DNA from 3 places in the Idiomarina sp. UBA3162 genome. Region 1 is predicted to be linked to each of the others. Evidence: predicted binding sites of a transcription regulator. Region 1 holds the regulator's gene; each other region holds the start of a gene.
What was found. Region 1 encodes sigma-54, which starts transcription at its own class of promoters, with help from an activator protein. Its sites were predicted from a motif close to GTTGGCACGNNNNTNGNNT; they were not measured.
Positions count from the first base shown of each region.

Region 2: flhA (flagellar biosynthesis protein FlhA) is a predicted target of sigma-54. The motif match lies at 6,502-6,520, and genes of this name have one in related genera.
Region 3: B2X00_RS12045 (DUF4168 domain-containing protein) is a predicted target of sigma-54. The motif match lies at 1,641-1,659, and genes of this name have one in related genera.

Region 1 covers NZ_DEYI01000059.1:1,974-12,804, forward strand. The annotation lists gene B2X00_RS07460 (TetR/AcrR family transcriptional regulator) at 1-232, opposite strand, end outside; gene B2X00_RS07465 (KpsF/GutQ family sugar-phosphate isomerase) at 397-1,374, shown strand; gene kdsC (3-deoxy-manno-octulosonate-8-phosphatase KdsC) at 1,374-1,946, shown strand; gene lptC (LPS export ABC transporter periplasmic protein LptC) at 1,943-2,503, shown strand; gene lptA (lipopolysaccharide transport periplasmic protein LptA) at 2,475-3,017, shown strand; gene lptB (LPS export ABC transporter ATP-binding protein) at 3,021-3,746, shown strand; gene B2X00_RS07490 (RNA polymerase factor sigma-54) at 3,776-5,227, shown strand; gene hpf (ribosome hibernation promoting factor) at 5,256-5,543, shown strand; gene ptsN (PTS IIA-like nitrogen regulatory protein PtsN) at 5,547-6,023, shown strand; gene rapZ (RNase adapter RapZ) at 6,008-6,853, shown strand; gene B2X00_RS07510 (HPr family phosphocarrier protein) at 6,850-7,128, shown strand; gene mgtE (magnesium transporter) at 7,131-8,492, shown strand; gene pmbA (metalloprotease PmbA) at 8,514-9,860, opposite strand; gene yjgA (ribosome biogenesis factor YjgA) at 9,945-10,478, shown strand; gene tldD (metalloprotease TldD) at 10,482-10,831, opposite strand, start outside.
Region 2 covers NZ_DEYI01000053.1:33,786-44,616, forward strand. The annotation lists gene B2X00_RS06350 (chemotaxis protein CheA) at 1-147, opposite strand, end outside; gene B2X00_RS06355 (protein phosphatase CheZ) at 161-901, opposite strand; gene cheY (chemotaxis response regulator CheY) at 913-1,296, opposite strand; gene B2X00_RS06365 (RNA polymerase sigma factor FliA) at 1,333-2,058, opposite strand; gene B2X00_RS06370 (MinD/ParA family protein) at 2,051-2,923, opposite strand; gene flhF (flagellar biosynthesis protein FlhF) at 2,972-4,303, opposite strand; gene flhA (flagellar biosynthesis protein FlhA) at 4,319-6,457, opposite strand; gene B2X00_RS06385 (hypothetical protein) at 6,619-7,038, shown strand; gene B2X00_RS06390 (hypothetical protein) at 7,029-7,667, shown strand; gene B2X00_RS06395 (type II secretion system protein) at 7,664-8,017, shown strand; gene ispH (4-hydroxy-3-methylbut-2-enyl diphosphate reductase) at 7,992-8,921, opposite strand; gene fkpB (FKBP-type peptidyl-prolyl cis-trans isomerase) at 8,940-9,380, opposite strand; gene lspA (signal peptidase II) at 9,383-9,898, opposite strand; partial or broken gene B2X00_RS06415 (class I tRNA ligase family protein) at 9,909-10,831, opposite strand, start outside.
Region 3 covers NZ_DEYI01000100.1:672-11,502, forward strand. The annotation lists partial or broken gene B2X00_RS12035 (sigma-54-dependent transcriptional regulator) at 1-66, opposite strand, end outside; gene B2X00_RS12040 (sensor histidine kinase) at 56-1,537, opposite strand; gene B2X00_RS12045 (DUF4168 domain-containing protein) at 1,702-2,088, shown strand; gene B2X00_RS12050 (acetolactate synthase large subunit) at 2,204-3,850, shown strand; gene B2X00_RS12055 (glutathione S-transferase family protein) at 3,847-4,422, opposite strand; gene B2X00_RS12060 (cation diffusion facilitator family transporter) at 4,437-5,324, opposite strand; gene B2X00_RS12065 (hypothetical protein) at 5,515-6,837, shown strand; gene B2X00_RS12070 (hypothetical protein) at 6,831-7,706, shown strand; gene glmS (glutamine--fructose-6-phosphate transaminase (isomerizing)) at 8,112-9,944, opposite strand; gene glmU (bifunctional UDP-N-acetylglucosamine diphosphorylase/glucosamine-1-phosphate N-acetyltransferase GlmU) at 9,947-10,831, opposite strand, start outside.

The DNA of each region.
Region 1 (10,831 bases):
TAAAGGCGTCTTTCAAATCACTATTTCGCGCCACCATGCGCTCAAGCATCGCTTCGAGAAGTTTGTCTTTACTAGCAAAGTGATACAGCAGTCCGCCTTTACTAATGCTGGTTGCTTGACCCAGTGCATCAAACGTAAGACGAGCAGCACCCTCAGATGCAACTAATTGCTCAGCAGCATCTAAAATAACGTCTCTATTGCTCGGGCGACCCGCACATTTTTTTGCGCACATAACGACTCACTTAATGACATAAACTAGGCTTATTACTAAACCGTCTAGTTGGTATAGTAATTCAAATTTGTGACATTAGCAATCATATAGCGACAAATACGGTAGGCAGCCACCGTCATATTGACGTATCATTAGGCGCAGGTTTTCAGTTTTTTAGGTGAGTAATGAAGCAAATCACCCATGACTTTTGTACGCTTGCTCGCGACGTAATCGATATCGAGCGCGATGCTATTGAAGGTTTAAAAGCCTTTCTCGACGAGAACTTTAATCGCGCCTGTCAGGCGATGTTCGATTGCAAAGGACGCATTATAGTGACCGGTATGGGAAAATCGGGTCATATTGGTGGAAAAATTGCAGCAACACTTGCTTCAACCGGTTCACCGGCATTTTTTGTACACCCCGGGGAAGCCAGTCACGGCGATCTCGGCATGGTCACTGACAGTGATATCGTCATCGCCATATCAAATAGTGGTGAAACAGGTGAAATTTTAAATATCGTTCCAGTCATGAAACGATTAGGTGTCACTATTATCGGGATGACTGGCAATCCGGATTCAACGCTCGCAAACTTGGCCGATATTCACGTCTGTATTCGGGTTGAACAAGAAGCCTGTCCGCTCGGCTTAGCTCCGACGGCCTCGACCACAGCCAGTCTGGTCATGGGCGATGCCCTCGCAGTCGCGCTCCTCAATGCGCGTGGATTCACCGCCGACGATTTTGCCTTGTCGCACCCGGGTGGTTCGCTGGGTAAGCGGTTGTTGCTCAGACTCAGCGACGTCATGCATACGGGTGATCGTGTCCCCAAAGTTGAGCAAACAGCATTAATTCGCGATGCTTTATTGGAAATCTCACGTAAAGGTCTCGGCATGACCTCTATTGTTGATGACCAAGGTCGCTTAGCGGGAATTTTTACGGACGGTGACTTGCGCCGTATTCTCGATAGCCGCGTTGATGTGCACGAGAGTAAAATTGCCGACTTTATGACACGCACCTGCGTCACCGCGCATGAAGACATGTTAGCTGCACAAGCGCTTAAGTTAATGCAGGACCGTAAAATTAACGGCTTAATTATTGTCGACCATGATGGCAAGCCACACGGCGCCATGAATATGCACGACTTACTGCAGGCAGGAGTGGTTTAATGATTCATAACCGTACTGCAAAAACCGTAAATACCTGGTATGGCGACATTAGCGAAGATTTATTTCAACAGTTCGCGCAGACTCAATTACTGGTATTAGATGTCGACGGCGTATTTTCAGACGGTCGCATTTATTTAGGTAATCAAGGTGAAGAGCTTAAAGCGTTCCACACCCGCGACGGCTTTGGCTTAAAAGCGTGGACCGATGCTGGTTACCCTGCGGCGGTCATCACTGGTCGCGAATCGGCAATTGTTGAACGTCGCATGAAACACCTAGGCGTGACCCACATTTTTCAGGGTGTGAAAGATAAGGTCGAGGTCTACGAGCGCCTGCTTGAAACGTTAGCATTAAGTGATTCGCACGTCGCGTACGTCGGCGATGACGTGCCCGATCTAAAACTCATCAACCGTGCTAAATTAGGCGTCGCGGTTCACGATGCTCATCCATCTGTGCAACTTGCTGCGCAGTATATCACCCGCTGTCATGGTGGATTTGGCGCTGTGCGTGAAGTCTGCGATTTACTGCTGTTAAGCCGCGGCGAACTCGCGAGTGTTGAAGGAGTGAGTTTGTGAGTCGTCGCGTAGCGCTATTGCTGCTTATCTTATTTGGCGCAGTTATACTATTGCTTTGGCGTCCTTTTGATCGCTCCGACGCGGGCGATAACAACGTGCAATCGCGGAAAATGACGCCTGACTTTACCGCTTCAGGACTGAAAACGCGTTTATATGAGTCGGGTGGCCGCTTGGCACATCAGGTTACTGCCGAACACATGTCGCATTATATTCAAATCGGTCTCACTGAACTAACCAACCCTGTTTACTCAGTTTATACCGATGAGCGCGAAGCTACATGGCAAGTTAGCGCAGAGCAAGGCACGCTATATGACGATCAAACACTTATTTTAGAGCGCAACGTTGAAATATTGGCCTTACAGCCTGATACTTCAATTAAGCGTGTTAATACCGAATACTTGGTCATCGATATACCGGCAGAGACTATGAATACCGATTATCCTGTCACTATTTCGGGACCCCAAATTGCTGTGCAAGGTCATGGTCTGAGCGCCGACCTGTACGCGGAAACTATGGAGCTAAAACGTCATGTTAAAACGGTTTTTAATCCTCGCTAGTTTAGCGGTTGTGAGCCAAATGGCCGCCGCCCAAGGTGAGGCGGATTTTAAAAAGCCGATCGAGGTCAATGCTGGACATGAACACTTTGATATCAAGAACAATAAATTGTTGTTGACCGATAATGTCATTGTAACTCAGGGCTCTATGCGTATTGAGGCGGATCGACTTGAGGCAACCGGCGGTGAGTCCAAAGACCAAGCCGATACATTTATCGCGCACGGTCGTCCCGCAGTCTACACCCAGTTGCTCGAGGATGGCTCGGAGATCAGCGCACAAGCCGATCAAATCACTTACTTCCAGAGTCAGGGACGTATTGAACTACAAGGTAATGCGCAAATCATTCAGGGCAGCAGCTTGTCGCGTGGTGATACCATTGTGTATGACTTGGCTAACCAGCATGTCTCGGCAAGAGGCTCAAAGGAATCAGGCGAACGGGTTACCACGATTTTTAACCCCAATAAGCAACCCGAGAAAGAGCAACCTGAAGACGACCAACAGCAACAAGAGCAATAGTGCATGGCTAAATTATCTGTTCAGCATCTCGCTAAATCTTATAATCGACGCCAAGTCGTCAAAGACGTCAGTTTAGAGGTGAGCCAAGGGCAAATTATTGGCCTGCTCGGTCCTAATGGTGCAGGTAAGACAACGACCTTTTATATGATAGTTGGCTTAGTGAACTCTGATAAAGGCAGTATTAAGCTGGATGATCAGGACTTAACGCTTTTGCCGATGCATGAACGTGCACGTCGAGGTATTGGATATTTGCCACAGGAGTCATCTATTTTTCGAAAAATGACGGTCCGTGATAACTTGATGGCGATTCTTGAAACTCGACGTTCACTTACCGCGATTGAGCGCGAAGAAAAACTCGATGCATTGCTCGAAGAATTTAATATCGGTCATATCGTGAATAGCTTGGGTATGAGTCTGTCGGGTGGTGAGCGTCGCCGTGTTGAGATCGCTCGAGCGCTCGCTGCTGACCCTACGTTTATTTTATTAGACGAGCCTTTCGCAGGTGTTGATCCGATTTCTGTACTCGACATCAAAAAAATAATTGAACATCTTAAGCACCGAGGCATCGGTGTGTTGATAACTGACCACAACGTGCGTGAAACGTTGTCCGTATGCGAGCATGCGTATATCGTTAGTCATGGCGAGCTGATTGCTAGCGGGGACGCGAATAGCGTATTGTCAAACCAACAAGTGAAAGATGTCTACCTCGGTGAGCAGTTCACCTTGTAACACAGCACAAGTGAGGCCGGGATAATCAGATGAAACAAAGTTTGCAACTGAAAATGGGTCAACAACTTACGATGACCCCTCAATTACAACAGGCCATTCGGTTGTTGCAACTCTCATCACTCGATCTACAAGCTGAAATTCAAGAAGCCTTAGATAATAACCCGTTACTTGAGGTTGAGGGTGAAGCTGAGCAAGATGCCCAGACCGATGCCGAGCAAACGCAAAAAGACGATAGTCAAAAAGAAACCGTCGATGCATTACAAGATCAATCACTCCCCGATGACCTCCCATTAGATAGCACTTGGGATGACACATATACATCAACTACTCCGTCAAGTGGCACTAGCTCAAGCCAGTCGTTTGACGGCGAACACGATGTCTATCAAGGCGAAACAAGCGACTCGCTTTACGATCATTTGATTTGGCAAATGCAGATGTCGCATTTCTCAGACGAAGATGCGGCTATAGCCACCACCATCATCGAGTCCATCGATGAGCGCGGTTACCTGACTTCAGACTTGAATGAACTCGTTGAAGCTATCAATTTACCCGAAGTCGATGTTGAAGAAGTCGCCATGGTGCTTAAGCGTATTCAACATTTTGATCCTCTGGGTGTCGGTGCGCGCTCCATCCAAGAATGTTTGAGTATTCAACTACAGCAACTATGCGATGAAACCCCCTGCAAAAAGCTTGCATTAGCGCTTATAAATGATTACATGGAGTTAATGGGTGCGCGGGATTATAAAGGGTTGCAGCGTAAACTGAAGATTGATGAAGCAGAGCTGAAAGAGACACTGCGACTGATTCAAACCTTAAACCCTTATCCTGGCGATGCTATCGACCAAAAGCCCGTTGAATACGTCATACCGGATATTTCGGTAGTGAAAAAAAATGGTCGTTGGGTGGTCGAATTAAATCCTGATAGCGTACCTAAATTAAGAGTGAACGAACAATATGCAGCGCTGAGTCAGCAGGCAAAATCAAGTGCTGACTCTCAGTATATTAAGCTGCATACTCAAGAAGCGCGTTGGTTCATTAAGAGTCTCGAAAGCCGAAACGAGACCTTACTGAAAGTCGCGCACTGCATCGTTCAACGTCAGCAAGGCTTTTTTGAACATGGTGAGGAGGCGATGAAGCCGATGGTTCTCAATGATGTCGCGGAAGCCGTTGATATGCACGAAAGTACAATCTCGCGTGTAACGACTCAAAAATATCTCCACTGCCCGCGCGGCATCTTCGAGCTTAAATACTTCTTCTCCAGTCATGTCAGTACCGAAACAGGAGGTGAGTGTTCAAGTACCGCTATAAGAGCGCTAATCAAAAAATTGGTTGCCGCGGAGAACCGCGCCAAACCATTAAGTGATAACAAAATTGCTGAACTCATTGCGGATCAGGGAATCCAAGTAGCTAGAAGAACGATCGCGAAATATCGTGAATCGCTCAACATTCCCTCTTCAAGCCAGAGGAAGAGTCTGCTTTAATATTGTTCAACCGTAGAAGGAAGACGTTATGCAAATCAACCTAACAGGTCACCACATTGATATTACTGACGCGTTGCGTGAATACGTGGATACAAAATTTGCCAAGTTAGAGCGCCACTTTGACCACATAAACAACGTTCACGTCATCCTAAATGTTGAAAAAACGGTTCAAAAAGCGGAAGCTACGCTTCATGTTAACGGCGGAGAAATTTTCGCCGATGCAGAGCACGACGATATGTACGCGGCGATTGATGGATTGATCAATAAACTCGATCGCCAAGTGATTAAACACAAAGAAAAGTTGAAAAAACACTAAATCATGCAATTGTCTGATCTTTTGAGCCCCGACTGCACCAAGTGTGCAGTCGAGGGTGCAAGCAAGAAACGCCTGTTAGAAACTATCAGCGCTATCGCGGCCCCAAAACTTGTCGGAATCACTAAACACGACATCTTTGAGAGCTTAATTAATCGTGAGCGCTTAGGTAGTACGGGTATTGGTCTTGGCATCGCTATTCCACATGGTCGATTAGCCAATGCGACGCAACCTGTGGCGGTACTAATGACGCTTGAACAACCCATTGAATTTGATGCGATTGACAATCAGCCGGTGGATATCGTATTCGCCTTGCTTGTCCCTGAATCGGAGCATGAAAATCACTTAAACACGCTTGCAACCGTCGCCAAACGCATGAATAACAAAGAATGCACGCGTTCGCTGCGAGAAGCTGATAGTGACCAAGCGCTCTATTCTATTTTTGTCAGCGAAGATCAGGCACCTGAATGCAACTTATCATAGTCAGTGGACGTTCAGGCTCCGGCAAAACCATTGCCTTAAGAGTACTCGAAGATCTCGGTTTCTATTGTGTCGATAACCTGCCTATCGCTTTGCTCGCAACACTGGTTCATTCAGTCATTGAGCAATATGATCGCGTTGCCATCAGTATTGATGTACGCAATTTACCTGAAGATCCTCACGAACTCGTAGAATCAATTGAGTTTTTGCCCGATGACGTCGATATTGAAGTTCTCTTTATCGACGCCGATGACCAAACGCTGCTACAACGCTTTGGCGAAACTCGGCGCTTGCATCCACTTTCACAAAAGCAGCTACCTTTAGTTGAGGCGCTGCAGTTAGAAAACCGACTACTCGACCCTATTGCTGAACGCGCCACTTGGCGAATTGATAGCAGTAACCTATCTTTACATCAACTCAGTGAAGAGGTGAGTGCGCGCGTCTTGGGTAAAGCTTCGAAGCATGTCGTGATTGTGTTCCAGTCGTTCGGATTTAAACACGGCGTACCTAAGGATGCAGATTTCGTATTTGATGCGCGAATTTTACCGAATCCCCATTGGAATCCAGAGCTCAAGCTTCTCACTGGGCAAGACGAGGACGTTAAGCAATTTTTCCGCAAAGAAGGTTTAGTGACCAAATATTTACTGCAAGTCGAAAACTTTCTTGCCACATGGTTACCTTACTTTCAACGCAGTAACCGTAGCTATCTAACTATTGCGGTGGGTTGTACGGGGGGTCAACATCGCTCTGTTTATTTGGCCGAAGCCTTAGCCGACCAGTTCAGAACAGATGAAACACATGTTCAGGTTCGCCATCGGGAATTGTCAAAATGACGCAAAAAGTCTGTAAATCTTTGATCATTCGCAATAAACTAGGTCTGCACGCGCGCGCAGCAACCAAATTGGCACGCTTGACGCAGGAGTTTGCCGCCAAAATTACCATCAGCCAAGATGGTCAAGAGGTCGATGCAGGCAGTGTGATGTGTTTAATGCTTCTCGCCAGCCGACAGGGCCGCGAGGTCGATGTCTGCGCCCAAGGTGAAGATGCCGAGGCAGCGCTCGAAGCAATTACCATCCTATTTGAAGATAAGTTTGAGGAAGCTGAATAACCATGATGGCTGAGTTGTCCGATAAAGAATATGCAATGCAGCGTATTCAAGAGGTAAATACTGCCCTATCGGACGGTATGTATGTGGCTGCACGCCGCATGCTACATAATATGCCGGCATGTGATATTGCGCTTCTCCTGGAGTCGTCCCCCCCTAAAAGTCGTGCCATTGTTTGGAAACTCGTCGATGCCGACGAACACGGTGATATTCTAGAAGAACTTTCAGAAGAAGTTCAAAAATCCATTATTCGCCAGATGGCGCCTGAAAAACTCGCGGCTGCCACCGAAGGAATGGATACCGATGACTTGGCCTACGTACTGCGTGGCTTGCCAGACCAAGTTTATCAAGAAGTGCTCAAATCAATGGACGAGCGCGACCGAGAGCGTGCTGAAACGGCATTGTCATACGATGAGGACTCTGCCGGCGGTATCATGAACACCGATACCATTACCGTGCGCGCCGATGTCACCGTCGATGTTGTATTACGTTACCTTCGCCTAAAAGGCGAGCTACCAGAAGCCACTGATAAACTCTATGTCGCCGATCGGAACGATAAACTCATCGGTGAAATCGCCCTATCGCGCTTAGTCACCGTCGACCCATCAAAAGTGGTCAGCGATATTATGTCGCCGGATATCGTCAGTATTCCTGTCGACATGGATGAAACCGAAGTCGCAAAATTGTTTGAACGTCATGATTGGGTATCAGCGCCCGTTGTCGACGGGGAGCAGCAACTTGTGGGTCGAATCACCATCGATGACGTGGTTGATATCATTCGCGAGGATGCTCAACACTCGATGTTGAGTATGGCCGGTTTAGAAGATGACGAGGATACTTTTGCGCCGGTACTCAAAAGTACTCGCCGCCGCACCGTGTGGTTGGCCATTAACTTGGTCACGGCATTACTTGCCGCTATGGTCAGCTCACTATTCGAAGACGTGTTAGCGCAGATGGCGGTACTCGCTATCCTGAATACCATCGTGCCAAGTATGGGGGGTATTGCCGGTAGTCAAACCCTGACCTTGGTAATTCGAGGTATGGCGCTCGGCCATATCGGTAGTAGTAACTCACGGTGGTTGATCGGCAAAGAGCTCGCCATTGGCGCACTGAACGGTATTATCTGGTCAATCCTCATTGCCGCTGTGGTAGCACTTTGGATGCAAAGCTGGTTGGTTGGTGGCATTATCGCCTTCGCGATGATGATGAATCTCCTGGCGGCGGCGCTTGCCGGCGTGACCGTACCCATGATATTGAAGCGTTTTGATATTGACCCAGCACTGGCGGGCGGGGTTATTTTAACCACCGTCACCGATGTGGTCGGTATCTTTGCATTCTTGGGTACTGCGACATTGCTGCTGTCTTAAACAGCAATGTCGCCGGTTGCTTTACTGACCTGCAATCCGCATTTCTTCTAACAACACCGATCCCGTATGCAAAGCATGGCGCTCGTCAACATCGTTACCAATAGCGACGATATTTGCCAGCATGTCTTTTAAATTACCCGCAATCGTCACTTCCTCAACAGGATACTGAATTTCGCCATTCTCAACCCAGAATCCAGCAGCGCCGCGCGAATAATCACCGTTGACTAAGTTAACGCCTTGCCCCATCAATTCGGTGACCAGTAAGCCTGTGCCCATCTGTTTGCACAGTTCAGCCAAACTCTTATCACCATGGGTCAAGCGCCAGTTATGGATGCCCCCAGCATGACCGGTGGGCTGCATATCCATCTTGCGGGCCGCATAGCTAGTAAGTAGATAAGTCTGCAACTCACCGGCCGTAACGATATCACGTTCAATCGTAGCTAAACCTTCATGGTCAAACGGACTGCTTGCTAAACCACCCACGATATGAGGACATTCTTTAATGTTTAACCACGACGGCAACACCGGCTGGCCCAATGCGTCTAGCAAGAAACTTGATTTCCGGTAAAGATTGCCGCCACTGATCGCACTTACGAAATGGCCAAACAAGCTGCCCGCCACATCGGCGCGGAAAATTACCGGGACTTTTGCGGTATCGATCTTGCGGCCACCCAAGCGGGATAGCGTCTCCTGAGCGGCTTCCTCAGCTACTTTTTCGGGCGCAGCTAAGTCTTGCGTTCGACGCGCAACCGAGTAGCTCATATCGCGTTGCATGCGCTCACCTTCTTTTGCGATCAGTACGCAACTTAAATTATGACGCGACTGCAAATAACCGCCCAAAAAACCGTGACTATTGCCATATACGCGAAAGCCCGTATGCGAACCGTAGTGTGCACCGTCAGAATTAATAATGCGATCATCTAAAGCTAAGCCATGACGCTCACAGGCGAGTGCTTGCTCTATCGCGTATTCTGCACTTTGATCGCCGGGGTGGCATAAGTCTAGCTCAGGATAATCTTTGGTCATTAGTTCTTTCGGTGCTAACCCATTAAACGGGTCAGCTGAGGTATAACGGGCAATTTCCGCCGCCTTTTTTACTGCCGCAGCAATGGCTTCACGCGATAAGTCGGTAGTCGATGCCGAGCCTTTTTGATGATCACGATACACACTAATGCCCAGCGCACCGTCTTGATTAAATTCAACGGTCTCTACATCGCCCATACGCGTACCGACTGAAATGCCGGCGCTTTTGCTGATCGAGCACTCGGCCGCTGAAGTCCCCTCTTTAGCCGCTAACTCCAACGCATATTGGACCGCTAATTCAACATCATCAAGTTGTTGCTGTAACTCGCTAAGTTGAGGTTTCAATGTACACTCCTCTAAATGATTAACGCGTCTTGCGTAAAACTGGTAAACTGCTCGTTATTATTAGCAATTAAAACTGAATGGATTATGGCTCGTAAACCAACCCACTCGACATCGCCAGACGAAAATGAATTTGCAGATGTCCCCAGCAAAAGTGAACGCAAGCGCCAAGTTGAAGCCCTACAAAAAATGGGCACTGAGCTCGTAGACTTAACTGATGCGCAACTCAAAAGCATTCCACTTGATGATGAGCTGCGCGATGCGGTCTTGCTCGCTCGTAAAATTAAAAATAAACACGAAGGCTATCGCCGCCAACTTCAGTTTATTGGTAAGTTAATGCGCCAAAGAGACGTTACGCCTATCGAACAAGCAATGGAACGCCTTAACGCCTTTCACCAACAAACTGTGAATCAATTTCATGCTGTTGAGCAACAACGCGACCTGCTGTTATCAGGTGACGAAGAAGCGCTCACAGACTTTTTTAACCGTTACCCCGATGCCGATATTCAGCGTATTCGCCAATGGCTTCGACAAGCCAAAAAGCAAGCCGAGGACAATAAACCGCCTACGGCAGCGCGCCAGCTATTTGTCTATTTACGTGAACTCATGACTGAGGCCTAAGCCTCAGTCAGTACCACCGACTGTCATAGCGTCTAGTTTCAGCGTTGGCTGACCGACGCCAACCGGTAAACTCTGACCATCCTTACCACACACACCGACACCTTGGTCGAGCGCTAAATCATTACCCACCATTGAGACCTTACTCATCGCTTCCGGTCCATTACCAATTAACGTCGCGCCTTTAATCGGTTGTGTAATTTTGCCGTCCTCAATCAGGTATGCTTCTGATGCCGAAAACACGAACTGACCCGACGTGATATCGACCTGACCACCGGCAAAGTGTGGCGCGTAAATACCGCGCTTCACAGACGCGATAATGTCCTCGGGCTGGTGCTCACCGGGCAGCATGTAGG
Region 2 (10,831 bases), on a different contig from region 1:
GTGGAAACCTCTAAAGATGGCGTTTAGGAGATCTTTGTTCTCGGGGTCGTTTTCTAATTGAACGAGTTGCTCGGATAACTGCTCGAGGATTTCTGCCGCCTCGATCAAGAAATCCTGTAAGATGTCTTCGTCCATCTCAAAGCTCATGCGCTGCTCTCTCCTAGAAACCTAAGCTAGATAATAAATCGTCTACGTCATCCTGATTCTCGACGACATCATCACGTTGTTCTGGGTTAATCACAGGTCCTTCTGCTGCACTCTTATCGACTGCTTTTACATTTTGTTTAGCTTGAGATTTCTGTTCTTCACCAAACAACTTGAGAAGCTCGATCAAATTTTTCTCGACATCTTCTACGAGCTGTATCACTCGACGGATGATTTGACCGGTAATATCTTGATAATCTTGCGCCATCAACACTTCGGTCATTAAGCCATGAATTTGCGGCATATTCTGACCACATTCACGCATTAACGCATCGACTTGGTGACACATTTCTTTGAATTCGTGCAACTGAATATCGTTACTCATCAATCGCTGCCAGGCCGGCATGACTTGTTCGACGCGCTGATGCATTTCGTCAGTCATCGGCAAGCAGGCTTCGACTGCATCCATGGTTCGGTTAGCAGCGTCTTCTGTCTTTTCGATAACGTACTGCAGACGGTTTTGTGCGTCGGGCAGGTCATCCTGTGTTAACTGCATAATCCGCGGATCGAGTTGGAAATCTTGCAGTGCTTCGTGGAGATCGCGAGTCAGTTGCCCCACCGACGTGAAGAGTTTGTCATCACGCTCCTCGCGAAAGTCATCAAGCCATTGATCGGCTTTGGCTTGCTCGCCCGCTTCTAGCCATTCAACCAGTTGCTGCGCTTGCTGGAGCGATATATTTGCCGATGATTTTGACATAACCGCACTCATTAACTGATGCGTTCAAAGATTTTATCGAGCTTCTCTTTCAACGTGACAGCTGTGAAAGGTTTAACGATGTATCCATTGACGCCCGCTTGGGCGGCTTGAATAATTTGCTCGCGTTTAGCTTCTGCGGTCACCATCAGTACCGGCAAGTGCGCGAGGTCATCGTCTTTACGAATTTCTTTAAGTAAGTCGATACCTTGCATCCCTGGCATGTTCCAGTCAGTGACAACAAAGTCAAAGTCACCTTGCTGGAGCATCGGTAAGGCGGTGTTGCCATCGTCAGCTTCTTGGATGTTGGTAAATCCAAGGTCGCGAAGAAGGTTTTTGATGATTCGTCTCATTGTTGAAAAGTCATCAACAACAAGAATTTTCATGTTTTTATCCAAAGCTCCCTCCACTTGGGCTCTCGATTACTACGACAATTACTCTACCCAGCTTTGCATACGCGTTTTTAAGCGCATCATCGCTTGGCTATGAATTTGACTAACACGTGATTCACTCACGCTGAGCACTTCCCCAATTTCTTTTAGGTTCAGTTCCTCATCATAATACAACGAAAGCACTAAGGCTTCACGTTCAGGTAAGCCAGAGATGGTGTCCACCAGTGCACGGTGAAACGCATCGTTCTCTACATCTTTTTGCGGCTCATAGTTGGTGCCTGTTACTTGTTCAGGCACGATGACATCTTCCGAGACGCCCAGATCTTCGATGCCAATAATTCGTCCCGAGTTAACATCACGCAGAATAGCGTGGTATTCCTCGAGCGACATTTCTAGCTTTTCCGCTACTTCCGTATCCTTTGCATCACGCCCCGTGTCGTTCTCGACTTGGCGGATGGCTTCTAACACACGTCGATGGTTACGATGCACCGACCGCGGTGCCCAATCGCCGCGACGGATTTCGTCGAGCATAGCACCACGAATACGAATGCCCGCAAAGGTCTCAAAACTCGCGCCCTTGCTGTTATCAAAATTTCTAGCTGCTTCCAATAAGCCAATCATACCGGATTGGATCAAGTCATCGACTTGTACGCTCGCGGGTAGGCGCGCCATCATGTGGTGTGCGATTCGCTTCACGAGCCCCGTATGTTGCTCGATAATCGCCTGACGATTATCAGCATGGGCACTGTAAACAGCGGCTTTATTCATTGGCAACATCCTGCTTCTTACCGTTATCGGCCGATCCTATTAATTGTTCAAGAAAAAATTCCAAATGCCCGCCTGCTTGCGCAGGTACCGGCCAGTCAAGCGCACGTTGCGCAAGGGCTTTGATGGCTAATGAGGCAGGCGAACGAGGCTGCATAAGTACTAATGGCTTTTGCTTTCGTACCGCCAAACGAATGTTATCGTCAAACGGGATGATGGCGGCTAATTCTAGCGCGACATCCAAAAACCGATCAGTGACCTTGGTCAACTTATTAAACAGCAACTGGCCTTCTCTTAGGTTACGCACCATATTGGCAACAACTTTAAACTTGAACACATCCTGTTCTTTGCTCAGCACTTTCATCAGCGCGTAAGCATCAGTAATTGAAGTCGGCTCATCACAAACTACCAGCATCACATCTTGAGCAGCGCGGGCAAAACGCACAACGGTATTACCGATACCCGCTGCGGTATCAATCACCAACACGTCAAAGTCTCCTTGTAGATCGCTAAAAGCGCGAATCAACTCTGCGTGTTGCGTCTCGTCGAGGTCAATCATCGAACGGGTGCCTGAAGTGGCCGGTACAATCTTAATACCTGCTGGGCCTTCTATCAGAATGTCTTTGAGTTCGGCCTGCCCACTGAGCACATGAGAAAGATTTTTTTGCACGCGCAGTCCGAGCATGACATCGACATTGGCGAGACCTAAATCAGCGTCTAGCACCAATACCCGTTTGCCTTGCTCTGCCATTGCAATAGCCATGTTTAAAGAGATGTTGGTTTTACCCACACCGCCTTTACCACCCGTTACTGCAATGACTTTGACTTTACTTTGTTTCATCTTTCTTAAGCCACTAGCTTGATCCATGCGCTCTAACTCTTACTGCTGGTTAATGCTTGATTAATCGATGACCTTTTATTGAACGGCCTGCCAATTTGATTTTGGCATGTCTGACACATTCGAACAAATGCTTTTATCGTATAAGCGCTCTGCTTCGGTGACCATGTAATGCTCGTCCGCCACGCGAATGTCTTCTGGTACTTGCTGTCCGTGGGTTAAGTAGCCCACCGCAAGCCCTTGCTCGATGGCAACACTGATACTTTCACCTAAACTTAAACACTCGTCTAGTTTAGTAAAAATGCAGCCTGCCAACGGCAATGTTTTGAACTGCTTAACCGTATCGTTCAACACCTGTGTTTGTGATGTTGAAGATAATACCAAATATGGACGAATTCTTAGACGTTTATTCTGTAATAATTGCGCGAGTTGTTCACTTAAGCGTTTATCGCGCTGACCCATACCCGCGGTATCGATCAAAATCAGGCGTTTGTCGCGCAATGTCAGCATTGCATCAGCTAACTCTTTAGCATCGTTTGCGACTTTAACTGGACAACCGATAATACGACCATACACTTTCAGTTGTTCGCTTGCGCCAATACGGAACGTATCGGTGGTAATCAATGCGACCGAGTCAGAGCCGTGGCGCTGCGCATAACGGGCTGCCAACTTAGCAATCGTCGTTGTTTTACCGACACCCGTCGGACCGACTAACGCAACTGCACCGCCACGAGTCAAAATATCGTCATGGGTGGTGTTAAGCTGACCTTCCAATAATTGCAATGATTGCTCCCAGCTATCTTCGATGTCATCGCCCTCAGGGATGAAGCAGGCGATTTGATCGGCAATTCGTTCGCTCACACCCATAGTCATAAGGCGTTGGGTCAATAAGGCGCGCATTGGTTCTTCGCGCTCAATTTCTTGTTTCATCAAACCGCTCAACTGATGTTGCAGTAAGTTCTGGACACCTTTGATTTGCGCGCGCAGTTCTGCGATTTCAGCAGCGCTACCGCCACCAACATAGTCAGGGATATCGACTTCGGGCTCACTGGGTACCTGGGTCGCTTCGGCGCCAGCTTGGACCGGCTCAGTTTGAGGTTCGGGTGCTGGCTTAGGTTCAGCATTGCTTGCCTGCATCGCTGGATGTTGTGCCTGGCGTGCCAAGATTTCGGCCAGTGAGTTTGCAGGCTCAGCATACCGTTCCGCCTCATCGCTCTGCGATGCCGACTCGGCTGCTGGTGCCGCTGCTTGCGGCGCTTGTGGCTCTGCATCACCATCAATTGCAGCGACAATCTCAACGCCACCGTTTACCTTTTTATTCGACATGATAACGGCATCCGGTCCGAGCGTTTCCTTAACTTGCAATAAGGCACGACGCATATCCTCAGCAAAAAAGCGCTTCATTTTCACAGGTAAATCCCCCTATCACTGAGCCGCTGGCTGTTGTTGGCCGCCAATCGAACTCACAATTCGAATCTGTTTATCATCTGGAATTTCTTGGTAACTCAGCACCCGCATTCCGTCAGTTGCGTGACGCGCGAAGCGCGCCATCGTTGAGCGCAATAGCCCGGATGTCAGTAACACCGATGGCTCGCCGTTCATCTCTTGTTGTTGATGAACCTCTTTCAACGATTGCTGCAGGCGTTCTGCCAAGCCAGGTTCAATACCTGCGCCTTGCTGTTCGGCTTCATTGCCTGCGGCTTGCAATGACTGATGCAACATCTGTTCCAACTCTGGCGCCAAAGTAATGACAGGCAGTTCTTGTTGCCCTTCGGAGATGTCTTGAACGATGAGTCGACGTAACGAGATGCGGACCGCCGCGGTTAATACATCGGTGTCTTGTGTGCGTCCAGCATATTCGACAAGCGTCTGTGCAATAGTCCGCATGTCACGGATAGCGATACCCTCGTCGAGCAGGTTTTGTAAAACTTTGACAAAGTTGCCGAGAGACAATAAATCGGGTACCAAGCCCTCGACCAATTTAGGGTGGCTACGACCCAAACGATCCAGTAGCTCTTGCGCTTCTTCATGCCCTAATAATTGCGAGGCGTGGTTTGTGACGATTTGGCTCAAATGTGTAGCAACAACCGTTGCTGCATCAACCACGGTATAGCCCATGGTTTGGGCGTTTTCACGTTGTTCTGGTTTAATCCAAATCGCTTCGAGACCAAACGCTGGATCGGTGGTCTTCTCACCTTCTAACTCACCAAACACTTGGCCGGGATTAATCGCTAACTCGCAGTCATGACGAATATCCGCCTCACCCATGGTCACCCCCATGAGCGTGATGCGATAGCTATTAGGACCCAAATCAAGATTATCGCGGATATGCACAGCCGGTACTAAAAATCCGAACTCTTGTGATTGCTTCTTGCGCACTCCTTTAATGCGCGATAGCAGTTCGCCACCTTGGCTTCTATCAACCAGCGGAATCAAGCGGTAGCCCACTTCCAAGCCAAGGGTATCTACATGACGCACATCGTCCCAACTGAGCTCTTTTTGAGCTAACTGTTGCTGTTGTTCTTGTTGTTTTTGTTCAACTTGCTCGGTCTCTTGGGTTTCTGCATGACGCATTTTGTAATATGCAGCACCTGCGAGCACGGCAGACATCGATAAGAAAGCAAAGTGCGGCATGCCGGGAATAACGCCCATGGCAAACAATACTGCACTTGAAATGACTAGCACTTTCGGGTTGTTAATCAGCTGAAATACAACCGCTTCACCCATGTCCTTGGTATCATTTTCACGGGTAATGATGATGGCGGTTGCGACAGATAACAACAGCGCTGGAATTTGTGCTACTAAGCCGTCACCAATGGTAAGTAGCGTATAGACTTCAATCGCCTGACCAAACGACAAGTCATGCTGGATCATGCCGATTAAGAAGCCGCCTACAACGTTAATTAAAAGGATTAAGATACCGGCAATGGCATCGCCTTTAACAAATTTACTGGCACCATCCATCGAGCCGTAGAAGTCAGCCTCGCGAGTTACGTCGCTGCGTCGCGCTTTCGCTTCCTCTTGATTAATAAGTCCGGCATTCAAATCCGCATCGATGGCCATCTGTTTACCCGGCATAGCGTCAAGGGTAAAGCGGGCAGTGACTTCAGAAATACGGCCGGCACCTTTGGTGATTACGATAAAGTTGATGATCACCAAGATAGCGAAGACCACCAGACCGACGGTATAGTTGCCGCCAATAACTACGCTACCAAAGGCTTCAATGACACTACCTGCAGCGCCGGGCCCCTCGTGACCGTTGAGTAACACGATACGGGTTGATGCTACGTTCAATGATAGGCGCAATACGGTCGCTATCAGCAATACCGTAGGGAATGCGGCAAAATCGAGTGGACGTTGGGTGTAGACCGCAACCAGCATCACCACCAATGAAAGAGTAATTGAGAACGAAAAGAGGATATCCAACAAGATAGGTGGAATGGGAAGCACCACCATCGCGAGTATCGCCATCACCGCCAGCGGGGTACCGAACCCTTTAATTATGTGCGAGTTAGCTTGCGCCAGCCCTTTTAAATTGTTCAGTCTTGCAGCACCACTTGCCATACTTCTTTTCCTGCGCGTCAAAAAAATGATTCTCTGACTAACTGATACAAATTCTGTGCCAACAAAATACAGTTATCACCTACGTACCTATCGGACGTCTCCGCTAGGCGTTTATCGAGCGGAGGTTTAGCTTTTCTGAGGGTTAGTTTGGAGAATGATTAATGCCAAGTAGTTTACTGGAGTGGTCTGTCTGTTCACTGTTGAGTCTGCTATTGCTGAGTGCAGGTGTCCCTGCCATGCAGCACTCAACCGCACAACTCGAAGCGCGAGCGCTTGGACTGCGCGGCTTAAGTTTGCTGCAAGCGTATCAAGCGCGTGCGCAAGCGCAGCAACGCCATATCGAGATTCCGCTTACTGCCATTAAGCACGCGCTCAAAACCGACGGTTGGCAGTTTACCAGTAACTTTAATGATCACAGCCGTCCGCTGACTTTTTATGCGCCACAAGGGTATGCTCGTGCCGGCCACTTAAGTATGCATAAGGGTAAGTTCGAACTACGCTGGATTGTCAGTGCTATCGGACGGATAAGGTACTGTAGCGCTGGCGATGTCGAGATAATGGGTATAACTTCATGTGTGTAACAACACGCCCTTGGGGGTTTGCACTGATTGAGCTACTTGCGGCTTGTGCCCTAATGGTCCTATTAGCGGGTTCGTCAGTACAGGTCATACTGTGGCAAACCACGTCAATCAATCAAGCCTTGCAGCAACCTCAGGCGCAGCTTGCTTTGCAAGGTCTAGCGCTACAAATTGGACGTGATCTGTTACGCAGTGAACAGGTCAGGCAATTGACTTCGAGCTCGCAACATAGCTGTTACCTACTGACGATACACACAGGCGATCAGGTTGGTTATCGCTTACGCGCTGGGGCATTGCAATACCATGGTGATGCTTTTGATTGTGCCCAGCGCGGCTGGCAAAGTCTAACCACAGCGCAAACACTCAGCCTGACCCAGTTTAGCATTCGGGCACTCGCACCGGGTTACCAGATCACCCTCGCCACGTCGGCACACACGATGCGCCTTCCCTTATTCAGTCCTGCACCCGTCAATCGGAGCGTGTTTGATGAGCAGCTTTATTACGCCCCTTCTGTCCTTGATTGGCATACATGCATTGATCATGCTCTTTGCCACCGAACACCTGAATCTATTAACGCAACGTTTCGCCTGGCAATGGCAACAATACCAGCAACTGCAGCAACGCGCTTATGAGCTTGCTAAAGCTCAAAGGTTCAGCACTTATCGAGGCGATGATAATGACGGTCGTGGTGAGCATATCGCTGGCGAGCGGCTTAAGTATGGTGCAGCTTACGCAGACCGAAGTCCGCCGATTACAGGCGCGGCAACACGCGTTAGAACAACTGCAAGCGGCACAAAACGAGTTATTGATGGCAATCGGAAACGGAGAGGTTCGACACTGGCAGCCCACTAATGAGGCAATAACAGTGACACAAGAATGGTACTCGGCACGGCAAGCCACGTTCTGGCTTGCCCATGCTAATTTAGAGGGGGTTATCCCAGTTTACGTAGCGTTGACTAACGAAGATCTGGCGGAATACTAAAGATGATGTTTTCCTCGCGCCCTTCTCGCTCAGTCACAGTTTCACCACCCCAGCTGCGTAACTGCTCGATAACCTCGCGCACTAATACTTCCGGCGCCGAAGCGCCTGCGGTCACCGCCACACGGTCGATATCGTTAAGCCAATCGCGCTGGATGCCACTGGCATCATCAATCAAGTAAGCAGGTGTGCCCATCTTCTCGGACAGTTCACGTAACCGATTTGAGTTCGAGCTATTCTTGGCACCGACCACCAACATTAATTGCGCTTCTTCTGCTAATTGACGCACCGCATCTTGTCGGTTCTGTGTGGCATAGCAGATGTCGTCTTTACGAGGCCCGTTAATGTTAGGGAAACGCACCCGTAAGGCATCAATCACATCCGCCGTATCATCGACAGATAACGTGGTTTGACTCATGTAGTGCAAATTATCCGCATCTTTTACTTCGAGCGTTGCGACATCCTCAGGAGATTCGACTAAATAAATGCCGCCCTGCGGATTGGCATACTGCCCCATCGTGCCTTCAACTTCGGGGTGTCCGGCGTGACCAATGAGCACGCACTCGTGCCCTTTACGACTGGCACGTGTCACTTCCATATGCACTTTAGTCACCAGTGGACAGGTTGCATCAAAGACTTTTAAACCGCGATCTTTGGCATTCTGACGAACCGCTTGTGAGACGCCGTGCGCACTGAAAATAACAATTGCATCGTCGGGCACTTCATCGAGTTCTTCGACAAAGACCGCACCCGCATCACGCAATTTATTCACCACATATTTGTTATGCACCACCTCGTGGCGCACATAAATGGGTGGCTCAAATATCTCCAATGCTCGCTCGACGATGGTAATCGCGCGATCCACGCCTGCGCAAAAGCCACGTGGGTTGGCGAGTAAAATTTGCATAATTCCTCCGTGTGCCGGTTACGGCTCCACGCTAATAATTTCAACTTCGAAAATCACCGTTTGACCAGCCAGAGGGTGGTTAAAATCGATAGTCACCGTAGGACCCTCGATTTTCCGCACAATCCCTGGTAGCTCGGTACCATCAGGCTGGGTGAACGTGAGAATTGCGCCCACTTCAGGCTTGGTCTCATCGCTAAACTTAGCCGAATCAACATAATAGTAGTTGTCGGGGTTCGGTTCACCAAAAGCGTCTTGTGGTGCCAGTGTAAACTCGCGCTCACTGCCTGGCCGCAATCCAATTAAACAAGCTTCGAAATTTTCGGTTAGGCTACCATCCCCCATACGAAACTTCGCTGGCTTTCCCGACATTCGTGTACTGTCGGCCACCGAACCATCGCTCAGTTTAATGGTAAAATGCATGACCACTTCACGGCCATCTTCAATCGGTAAACGTCCCACGACTACTCCTTACCTTTCGTATCTTCGGGATCTCGACGGTTATCGATAAACGCTTCTAACAACATGAGCACTGCACCAATGGTAATCGCACAGTCCGCCACGTTGAATGCGGGCCAATGCCAGCCTTGATAATGCACATCTAAGAAGTCGATCACATAACCGAACAAGAATCGGTCTGTCACATTGCCAACGGCACCCGCCAAGATCAACGAGAATGACAAGTTCTGACGCCAGAAACTCACATCATTGCGACGCAGCCAGATGAGCAACACGATACTGACGGCTACTGCAATTAAGGTAAAGAACCAACGTTGCCAGCCACCGCCGTCGCTTAAAAAGCTAAACGCAGCACCGTAATTGTGTACATAGGTCAGGTTAAACAAGCCGTCAATAATGATACGGCTTTCGTAAAGTTCAAAATCACTCGCAACCCACCATTTGGTGAGTTGGTCGAGGATAAAAATAGCCAAGGTGATCCACAAATACTGTAGACCCGATGCGCGTTTATTCGGTTTCATCGCTTGAGCATTAGGCAAAGTGACGCTCCTCTCCAGCACCATCAATGTTGCTCACGCAACGTTGACACAAGTCTGGATGCTCGTTGATTTGACCTACCTCTTCACGGTGATGCCAGCAACGCTCACATTTTTTGTGGGCACTTGCAACCACAGCGACGGCGAGCGGTAATTGCTCGGCTTTGACCGCGCTCTCTGGCGCATCAGCGAGATCTGCAACAGACGCCTCTGAGGTTAATAACGCAAAGCGTAACTCAGCACCTAGGCGTTTCAGTTTTTCAGCCAGTGCCGTATCGGCGTATAAGGTCACTTCTGCTTGCAACGAGCCACCAATGACGTCATCACGACGCGCTTGCTCAAGCGCTTGGTTGACCGCATCACGCACATTCAGTAGCTCAATCCAGAAGGTATTTTCCTCGCTGCTGACGCCAGCAAACTGTTCAAAGCCTTCATACCATGCTTGAGTAAATACATATTGCTCGCGTTCACCCGGCAACAGGTCCCAGATTTCTTGCGCGGTAAAGCTACAAATCGGCGCCATCCAACGTACTAGTGCTTCGGCAATATGATGCAGTGCGGTCTGACACGAACGGCGCGCCAAGCTATCCGCTTTAGCGGTATACTGGCGGTCTTTAATGATATCCAGATAGAAACTACCCAGTTCAATCGAGCAGAAGTGCATCAATTTTTGCACCACCGACAAGAACTGATAGTTGTCGTAGGCATCCACCAGTTGCTTCTGTAAGTCAGCTGCACGGCCAACAATCCAACGGTCCAACTCGACCATCTCGTCCATCGGCACTTGGTGCTGCTTAGGATCGTAACCGCTCAAGTTCGCTAACAAGAAACGTGAGGTGTTACGAATACGGCGATAGGCATCCGCTGAACGTTTGAGGATCTCATCTGATACCGTCATCTCACCTGAGTAATCCGCCG
Region 3 (10,831 bases), on a different contig from region 1:
AACAAGTAGCTCACGTAGCGCTGAATCATCTTCAACAACTGCGATTTGCGCTGTATTAGCTGTCATTTGAATCTCCTGATCTGAGTCCTATGTGAGGAAGTAATAAAGTCGCGCAACAACCGCCCTGAACGCGGTTTTTAAGCTTTAATTGGCCGTCATGATCGCTCATGATGTGTTGCACGATGGTCAATCCCAACCCTGTCCCTTCACCTGTTGTTTTACTGCTGTAAAAAGGCGAAGTAGCATGCGTCTGAGCGCTTTGAGTAAGTCCGTCACCATCATCCATTATCATAATAGCCGTCGCGCTTGGTGTTTGACTCACGGCAATACGCACCTCTGATTTAGCCGCTTGATACGCGTTTCGTAGCACATTCACTAATGCCAGCTCCATACGGGATACATCAACCTTAACAACTTCATCGCCCTGATACTCAACGACACATTGGATATCATCATTCTCAAGCTCAAATCCCACACTAGTGCGAGCGCGCTCTATCAGTGATTTAATCGGCACTTGTTGGCGTTCGCTCACAGGCGTGCGAGAAAAGGCGAGTAGTTGATTAACCAATCTTGTTAGCCGGTGAACTTGACCCCGAATAGCTTTCAACTGACGTTTATCGTCATCGCTAGTCGCATGTCTCAACAGCTTTTTAGCACGATTATCGATCACCGTGAGCGGCGCACCAAGCTCGTGAGCAACCCCACTCGATACTGAGCCGATCGCAGCCATTTTCTCTTGCGCGCGCAAAGCTTCGTTCAAGCGTTGCTCTTCTTGTCGTCTGTCACGAATTTCATGCTCTGCTCGCGTCACCGCCTCAAGCATCTCATTCAGCCCTTGGCTAATGGCTACAATTTCGCTCGGTCCTTGAGTGTTTACGCGCACATCGCGCCGTCCTTGTGCGACTTGTTGCATAATATTTCGAAGATACAGAACATGACGCCCTACACCGCGATAATGACCAAACACCAACACCGCGATAGTCACCACTGCAAAAATAAACCAACTGACCCACGCTACTTGGCTGAGTTGCTCGAACCGTTCATCAAAGTCGCTGGCGCGTCGATTGATTTGCAGAAGGCCAATAATACGGCCTCCACGATCGACAATCGGGAGAAACTGTGAGAATACTTCACGTCCCTCAACTTGACGATAATCATCTTGTGACACCCCAGTTTGAACTGTTTGTCGCGCCAACCAACTATCGGATAAGTCAGTTTCTGTCACACCGGCTTCGGCCACTTGTTGACCGTTCACGTCGTAAACTGAGGCGCCGTAAACACGGCCAATATTGAATACTGAGTCTAGATTGGCTTGCACAGTGGTTAAATCATTATTTAACAACGCATCACTGATGGGCAGACTAATTGCCCGACCAATCAATTTAAGATCGGTTTTAAGCCGCTCTTCCTCTTGTTGACCCGCAATATTCAACCCAAACGTTATCGCAGCCCCAGAAATCAAGAGCATCGGAATGACCACATACAGTAACAAGCGGCGCTGAATACTTGAAAGCGGTAAGGTGTATCTTTTTGTCACATTACCTCCTTTGTGTGTATCAAAAGGATACATAAGAAACTGTAAGTTTTCTTTGTATGATTTTCGATATTTATTTTTCCCTTATTTTTCATAATGTTAAGAAGTTGGCATGGTCTTCGCTTTAGTCTTATCGAACAAGTTTTTTTGAACAACAGGAGTTCATCATGAAAAAGACAATGATTGCATTAGCATCAGCAATGACTTTAGCCACGACTGCTGCAGCAGCGCAAACTCAAGATAACGCTATGCAGAATCAGATGGCTCAACAGCAAGCTCAACAAAAAATCACTGAAGGCATGTTGGTGAAATTTGTTGCAGCAATGGAAGACGTACAAAAAGTGACGACAAAATATCGTGACAAGTTCCAAAATGCTGAAAATCAAGAGCAAGCACGTAGCATCCAGCAAGAAGCACAAAAAGAAATGATCGCAGCAGTGGAAGATTCAGGTCTAACACCGCAGCAGTACAACATGATCATTCAGCGTGCTCAAAGCGATGAAGAGCTGCGTACACGTCTTCAAGATATGACATCAGGTGAAGACAACTCGTAATTGAGGCGCAACACTTTAAATAAAAGGGCGGTCTGAGCACCGCCCTTTTTTGATCATAATCGCCTGTCATAACGTAGCACCTTAGTATTCATGTGAATTTAAAAGGAGTGTCTAAGTGAAAGCGGCGGACCTCATGGTAAAAGCTCTCGAGAATGAGGGTGTGGAATATGTGTTTGGAATCCCAGGAGAAGAGAATCTCGATCTACTTGAGTCTCTCTCAAATTCATCCATCGAACTGGTATTGACGCGTCACGAACAGGCGGCAGGTTTTATGGCGGCAACCTACGGGAGGTTGACAGGAAAACCCGGCGTTTGCTTATCTACTCTTGGCCCCGGTGCAACCAACTTAGTCACTTCAGTTGCTTATGCACAACTGGGTGCCATGCCGATGGTAGTCATCACGGGACAAAAACCGATTAAAGACCGCCCGCAAGGTCAATTCCAGATCATTGATGTTATCGATATGATGACGCCAATCACCAAGTACACTCAACCAATTATCAGTGCTAAGACGATACCCTCACACGTACGGGAGGCTTTCCGTCGTGCTGAAGACGAACGTCCTGGTGCAGCACATCTTGAATTGTCAGACGATATTGCCGCTGAAGAAGTGGACGCAACACCGATTGCGCCAAGTTACTCACGCAGGCCGATTACCGAGCATAAGTCAGTTGACTATGTATTAAAACTGCTGAAAGAAGCCAAGCATCCATTGATTGTGATCGGCGCGGCTGCCAACCGTAAAATCACCGCGAAGATGCTCCGTGCGTTCGTTGATAAGACAGGTATTCCGTTTATCACAACGCAAATGGGTAAAGGCGTCATTAATGAAGATCATCCTCGTTGGTTGGGTAATGCCGCGGTATCCGACGGCGACTATCCACATCGTGCCATAGAACAGGCTGATTTGATCCTCAACGTCGGTCACGACGTCGTTGAGAAACCGCCATTTATGATGAAACCTGATCAGCGCAAAGTGGTGCATATCAACTTCCAAGGTGCGCAAGTCGATTCTGTTTATTTCCCGCACGCCAGTATGATCGGCGATATCGGCAACAGCATTTGGCAGCTTAAAGAAGGTATCGAGCCGCAGTCTCATTGGGATTTTGAGTTCATGCTTAAAGTACGAGAGCATATGCGCGATCACACCGATGAAGGTGCGCATGACGAAGCTTTCCCTATGTTACCTCAGCGCCTAGTAGAAGAGGTGAGAGAAGTCATGCCAGACGACGGTATCATTGCGTTGGACAATGGTATCTACAAAATCTGGTTCGCTCGCAATTATCCAGCGCGCCAGCCAAATACCGTGTTACTCGATAATGCGTTGGCATCGATGGGTGCAGGTTTACCTTCCGCAATGGCCGCTAAATTGGTCCACCCAAACCGCAAGGTGGTTTCTATCTGCGGCGACGGTGGCTTTATGATGAATTCGCAAGAAATAGAAACCGCGGTCCGTATGAACCTCGACTTGGTTGTGCTTATTCTAAACGATAGTGCTTACGGGATGATTAAGTGGAAACAAGAGCACATGGGCTTGCATGACTTTGGTTTGGACTTTAAAAATCCTGATTTTATAAAATATGCAGAAGCTTACGGTGCCAAGGGTTATCGATTAGCTGCAACGGAAGAGCTGCAGCCACTGATGCGTGACTGCATGGAACAGGGTGGCGTACATATCATCGATGTTCCGGTTGATTACTCGCGTAATGTTGAGCTGCTCAACGAGGAAATCCCTAAACGTGCGAAAGCAATCCAAGCCTAATCTTTTAGGCTTGGATGCGTATCTGCAAAAATAGGGTAGTCGTTAATTTTGTCTAAAAACGCCTGTAGCTTGGGGAATTCGTTTAACGAAATCAGTGAACGAAAGAGTCCCCAGCTCAGGAAACAACCTAAGCGCAGCTCACCATCGCTGAACGGATGCGGCCCCTCATAAGCAACAGCATGGTCGCGACTTTCCATTAAAGCGAGAATTTCATGCACGCGCTCATGCTGACGCTTCATGTAACCATTGTTTTCCGGCGTGACACCTTCCTTGCTCAACAAGAATAAATTGATGGTGGCGTCCATCGCTGTATTCACCAAACAATACTGGTCAAAATCAGTGGTATCCGCGAAAAAACGCTCACCGTTCTTTTCGCGCACATATTTTAATATGCTCGAAGAATCAAAAAAACGCAGGTCATTGTGGTGTAAAAAAGGTACCTTTTTAGCAGGACTCAACTTTGCACTCATATCGTGATCAGTCTCGGTAAGCGAATACGCTAAGCCCGTTTCTTTAAACGCAATACGACAGTGCCGTACATACGGTGAAGTATAACTACCAAACAGTTCCATAAACCGCTCTCCTATTAATGGTCTCGACAAGGCTCGTCGGGATACTCAAGTTCAATTGTAGTATGCGCCAAATTAAAGCCTTGTAGCGCATCGGAAATATTAAGTTTGAGCTTTCCTCGTTGCTCCGCAGTCAGCTCGCGCGCAACCACAATATGCGCGGTTAATACATGACGCTCGCCATCAAGCGACCAAAAGTGAATATGATGAGCATCTTGCACATCATCTAGTTTTATCAGTTTTTCTTGAATGGCGATATAGGCTTCTTCGCTAGGCGCTGCTTGCACAAATAGCTTCACTGTAGATGCCAGAGTACGAATAACATTAAGTAAGATAAATAAGGTAAAGCCGATAGACAATAAAGGATCAAGAATAGGCCAGTCGACAAAATACAGTACGATTGAGACTATCAATACTGCGACCCAGCCCAGTACATCTTCGATCAAGTGCCAGTTTAATACACGTTCATTAAGTGTTTCGCCTGCGCTTAGTTTAAACGCCGCATACCCATTAACGGCAACGCCAAACACAGCCAAACCAATCATGCCCTCAACAACCGGCATCACGGGGTCAAGTAATCGAGGAATAGCGGTGTAAAGTACCCAGACAGAGCCGGCAATTAAAATAACCGCATTAATAAAAGCCCCGACTAACGAGAGCCGCTGATACCCATACGTGAAGGTGCGAGATGGATCTCGCTTACTGAATTTGTTGAGTAACCAAGCTAGACCAATAGATAAGCTATCACCGAGATCATGCACCGCATCTGCAAGGATAGCCGTACTGTTCGTTAAGACGCCACCGATAAACTCAATAATGGTGAAACCCAAGTTGAGAAAAAATGCCCAACCAATCCGATTCGAAGACATATCGTGGTGATGGTGATGATGGTGATCGTGACTCATAAACTCCACTTCTTGACTCAGTGACACAGACAACAGAGTGAATGTTGGCTTAGCAACTACTATGACACGATAGCATGCATATGCGAAGCGCATCATTCAGAGGGGCAACCCGATAATGATGTCATTTAATGCTGACAAAACAGTATTACTATCGTAATGTATCTTTAATGTTATAAAAAGAGAAAGCACAATGCGCAAAATTCTTCTACTGGGACTGCTTTTAGCGAGCTTTAACGCACTCGGCAAAACACTTGAAACACCGACTTATCTTATTCAATGCCAAGATTGCACGACCGATCAGCTACGTGATTGGTTCTTTAACACGATTGTTGTTAATACAAATGAAAACCCTGAAAAAGAACATCAAAGCATCCATTCACAGTACCGCATCATCGTACATAGACCGGATTCCTCTCAGTACGATGCATTCAAAGTAATCGCCCCTGTAACACACTTAATACAGAGCGATATTAAACCGGAAACCTTTAGGTTTTCAGAGACCTCATATACGAACAGTGAAACCTACCTCGCGAAGCAGCTGTTTGCCTATGCAAAGCAAGTCGATAAACAATTGGGTCATATCGGTGACCAATTAAGTCGTTCGTTTAAAGCTGCGAATGAATACCAGCAATGGCTTAACTCAAATAGCACGCAAGCTAATAACCACGTCTGCACAAACAATCCTCAATATCTCGGGTTAACGTCGTTCTTTTCGGTTGATGCACGTAACCAGTTACAACAACAAGCAACCCAATTGTTCAGCAAAACCGACTTCAACAGCGAACCTGCGACGATAAAGATAGCCAACCAGTCTCGCTTTATTAAGGGCACTCTCAACCAATCGTCTATTTACTTGATTAAGCGAAAGGCGCTTCATAAGTCGACAATATCGTTAAACTTTGCCGATCCAGAGGACCCACAAAATTCTGCCAAAGCGACCTTTCTCATGACATTAGAGGGCAATTCGCTGACGATTAACCCTATTGAGTCGTTAACACGGCTAGGCAACAAGAACCTGAGTCTTTTCGAGGACTTTGGCGGAGAGGTGTCGCCGTGTGCTGTTGTGGCAATGAACAGCTATCAAACACCTCAAACAATTAGACAAACGCAGAAAGAGCCCACACTTGCAGCTAATGTTAATCCCGATAATCCGCATTTATGCGCATACATCTATGGCACGCAAGATAAAACACGTCGATTGATTTTAGGCGCAACCTGCAGAGCTGCGCCGGATGGGGATTTAAAAATGAATCTTAACAAAGTTAAAAATAACAAGGCGCGATTTAGTCAGCCGTCAACAGTTAAAAACTGGTTAATAAATAACCAGCTTTCTGCAGGCAGCTTCCGTGCCGAAGTTCAAACTGTAACAGTAAATTCAACTGAAAATAGTGGACAGGTTACAGCTAAATGGAAAGAACAATCTCAAGTAAAAGCTCAAGTTTCTTATAGTGTAGCCGGATTAGGAAGCTGTGGTCCAGGTAGAGGCCCTTCAAAGGTTATCGAAATATGCTAAAACCTATGCGATGGAGGGATTTACCTCCATCTTTTCTAAAAATCAAACTTACAAAATTAATCTTAGTGCTAGTTTTGTTAACGGCTACTGGTTGTTCCTCTACTAAAATTGCGACACCTGATAATTACGAGACCATTTACCACGTCGTCGAATATAATAGAGGCGACATCGTAACTACTTCGGCGTTTCAATCTTCCAAAACTAATGTAGCGCTTAAAGACTTCGATAGACATTTAGATTTTTCGAAACTAGTAAATTTCAATGCCCGGTGGGGAAATATCTCATTCTTTGTACATAATGAGCAACGTCAGTGCCGAGAACGTTATACCAACTTGAGCCTTAATTTAAGTAAAACAGTTGCAAAAGAAATTCTTCCCCGCAGCGACATCTCAATTGAGATTTACTTTACGCCGAAAGAAAACTTTTCAATTACTGAATCAAGCACAGATGATAATACACACCGATTTTTCTATCCTGTAAACTTCTGCAATCCCAAGTTGTTCCCTCATCAAGCCCTTGAGGCAGCGGGAAAGATCGTACATGAGACCTATCATATAATGGTTTTCAAATCTTATTTAAATAACTTACCTGCTGAGCGTGAAGAAGAATATGCTTCCCTATTGCAATTTTGTAATGGTGTACTTTCAGACCAAAAAGCAAAGTTAAATAAAGAATATTTCGACTCACACATCTCAAGTCAAAAAATTCAGCCCCTTAGCGAAACAGAAGAAATTTCTAATAAAGGACGTCTAAAAGCAACATTGAAAATCCAAGCTGAGCTTAAAAATAACACAAACCTTATTAACTACTGCGAAAAAAAGGTAGAAAAAATAAATCATATAACTTTTCACTCATTTAAAGATGATTAATAGCGGCGAACGAAATCCCTATAACAGGGTAAAACCAACAAAGACCACCGAGACGCAACAATCAAGACATAATTATACGTCCGATATTGGTTTGTTAAAGCGATTAGATGATCAAGCTAGGAGAACTGTTGGTCAACTCATTGCTGAGGGAAATAGCTAAAAAAGTTGGAACGCTTAAGGCGTCCGGTTTGTCGCGTCGCAAGCGACGCTTGGGCTTAGTTCGTAAGTTCAGCTCTAGCTCTGTTTTAGTTTAACGGAATGTTCTAGTTATAACTGCTCTGATTTTTCAGGAGAATTACAGGATGCCGCAATACGAATATGCTATCTATTACGATGAGCGTAACACCACACCAAGTATGAAACTTTATTGCTAAGCCACATTCATAAACCAAAGCGCAGTGACGGTTATTCAACCGTCACTGACTTCGCAAGGTTTCTTGGTTGGTCGACATCGGTGCCTTTAATGATGGCCACGTAGTACGACAACAACTGCAGAGGAATGGTGTATACGATAGGCGCGATGACTTCATCACAGTGACAGACATTTAAGACATTCATCGTGTCATCACTAGTGAAGCGTGCGTTTTTATCAGAGAACACATACATAATGCCGCCACGAGCGCGCACTTCTTCAACGTTGGATTTGAGCTTCTCGAGCAACTCGTTGTTAGGTGCAACGACGATAACTGGCATTTCTTCGTCGATTAACGCTAATGGACCATGCTTAAGTTCACCTGCTGCATACGCTTCTGCGTGAATATACGAGATCTCTTTGAGCTTTAACGCACCTTCCATGGCTATTGGGTATTGATTACCACGTCCAAGGAATAGACTATGATCCTTGCTTGCAAAATCGGGCGCGAGTGCTTCAATTTCGGCATCGAGTTCAACCGCTTCTTCGAGTTTAGCAGGTAAGGTTTGTAACGCTTTTACAATAGCGGATTGCTGTTGTTCGTTCATGCCACGGTACTTACCAATCGCAACGGTGAGCATTAATAGCCCCGTAAGCTGGGTAGTAAATGCTTTCGTTGATGCGACGCCGATTTCTGCGCCAGCACGCGTCATAAAGGCAAGATCGGATTCACGTACCATGGACGAGGTTGCGACGTTACAAATCGTCAGACTGCCTCGATAGCCCATTTCTTTTGAGAGACGAAGCGCTGCGAGCGTATCCGCCGTTTCGCCACTTTGCGAGATAGTCACAAGCAGACTGTTAGGGCGCACAAACGACTGGCGATACCTGAACTCAGAGGCTATCTCTACATTACACGAGATGTTTGCCATTGATTCAAGCCAGTATTTTGCCACCATGCCCGCATGGTAACTGGTACCACAAGCAATGATTTGGACATGCTCAACCGTCTTAAATAACTCGGCTGCGCCTTCGCCGAACGCATCGTCAAGTACCGTGCTCTCAGATAACCGGCCCTCGAGTGCGTTACGAACGGCAATAGGCTGTTCATGAATTTCTTTTAACATGAAATGGCGATACTGACCTTTACCACCTGCGTCGTAATTGACATCAGAATCGACCACTTCGCGCTCAACCGACTCATCAGCGCTATCGTAAATTTTGATATCGGTGCGATTAATATCAGCAACGTCACCTTCTTCGAGATAAATAAACTTGCGGGTAACTGGTAATAGCGCTAATTGGTCAGACGCCACAAAGTTTTCACCGATGCCAACACCGATAACAAGCGGGCTACCTGAACGCGCAACCACTAATCGTTCAGGATCTTTTGTATCCATTACCACAGTGCCATAAGCACCCTCAAGCTGCCTTACAGCGGCTTTTAACGCATCGAGTAGGTCGTTGTGAGTTTTGCGTTCATGATGGATAAGGTGAGCAATCACTTCGGTGTCAGTCTGGCTTACAAACTCGTAACCCAACGCTTGTAGTTGCTCGCGCAAAGTCTCATGGTTTTCGATGATGCCGTTATGCACCACTGCAATTTCGTGCTCTGATAGGTGAGGGTGAGCATTGCGTTCGGTCACGCCACCATGGGTCGCCCAACGCGTATGTGCAATTCCGATGGTTCCGTCTACTGGCGTCTCTTCAATCGCGTCCGCCAACGCTTGCACTTTACCTGTACGTTTTATGGTTTGTAAGTGCTGAGACTTATCGATAACAGCGATTCCCGCTGAATCATAACCACGATACTCAAGCCGCTTCAGGCCCTCTAATAAAATTCCGCTTACACGTCGTTCAGACGTCGCTCCTACAATACCGCACATAATTATTTTTCCTTCTTTTGAGGTCGTTGCCAGCCCTCAATATTTCGCTGTTTTCCACGAGCGACCGCCAATTCGTTATCACCTACATCCCGTGTAATCACTGAGCCAGCGCCTACCGTTGCTTCCTTGCTAATCGTTACCGGTGCCACTAATGAACTGTTTGAACCGATAAACGCGCCATCGCCAATGATGGTTTTAGACTTATTAACACCATCATAGTTGCAGGTGATAGTGCCGGCGCCAATGTTCGCATTGCGTCCAACCTCGGTATCACCCAAATAAGTTAGGTGACCGGCTTTTGAGCCCTCACCTAAACGTGATTTTTTCATTTCAACAAAGTTACCCACTTGTGCGCCATTCTCAAGGATAGCGCCGGGTCGCAAGCGCGCAAAAGGACCCACTTGGCAGCCTGCTTTTATTTGCGCGTCTTCAATATGACTGTTGGCTTTAACACGCGTGCCTTTGCCAATTCGACTGTTTCTGATGACCGTATTAGGTTCGATGACAACGCCGTCTTCAAGTTCAACATCGCCCTCAAGCACCACGTTGACATCAATAATGACATCGCTTCCGACTTTAACCGTTCCACGACAATCAAATCGATTCGGATCCATCAATGTGACGCCTTCGGTCATCAGTCGCTCAGCCATACGCCGTTGATATGCGCGCTCGAGTGATGCGAGCTGAACGCGATTATTTGCACCTTCAACTTCAGTAGTTGCGCTTGGATGCGTCGATGCAATGTTAACACCTTCCTCTGCCGCCATTGCCACGATATCGGTTAGGTAGTATTCGCCTTGCGCATTGTCATTAGATAACGCGCCGAGCCAACGCTTGAGCGCATCGCCTGAAGCAACCATTATCCCTGTATTTACTTCGTTGACGCG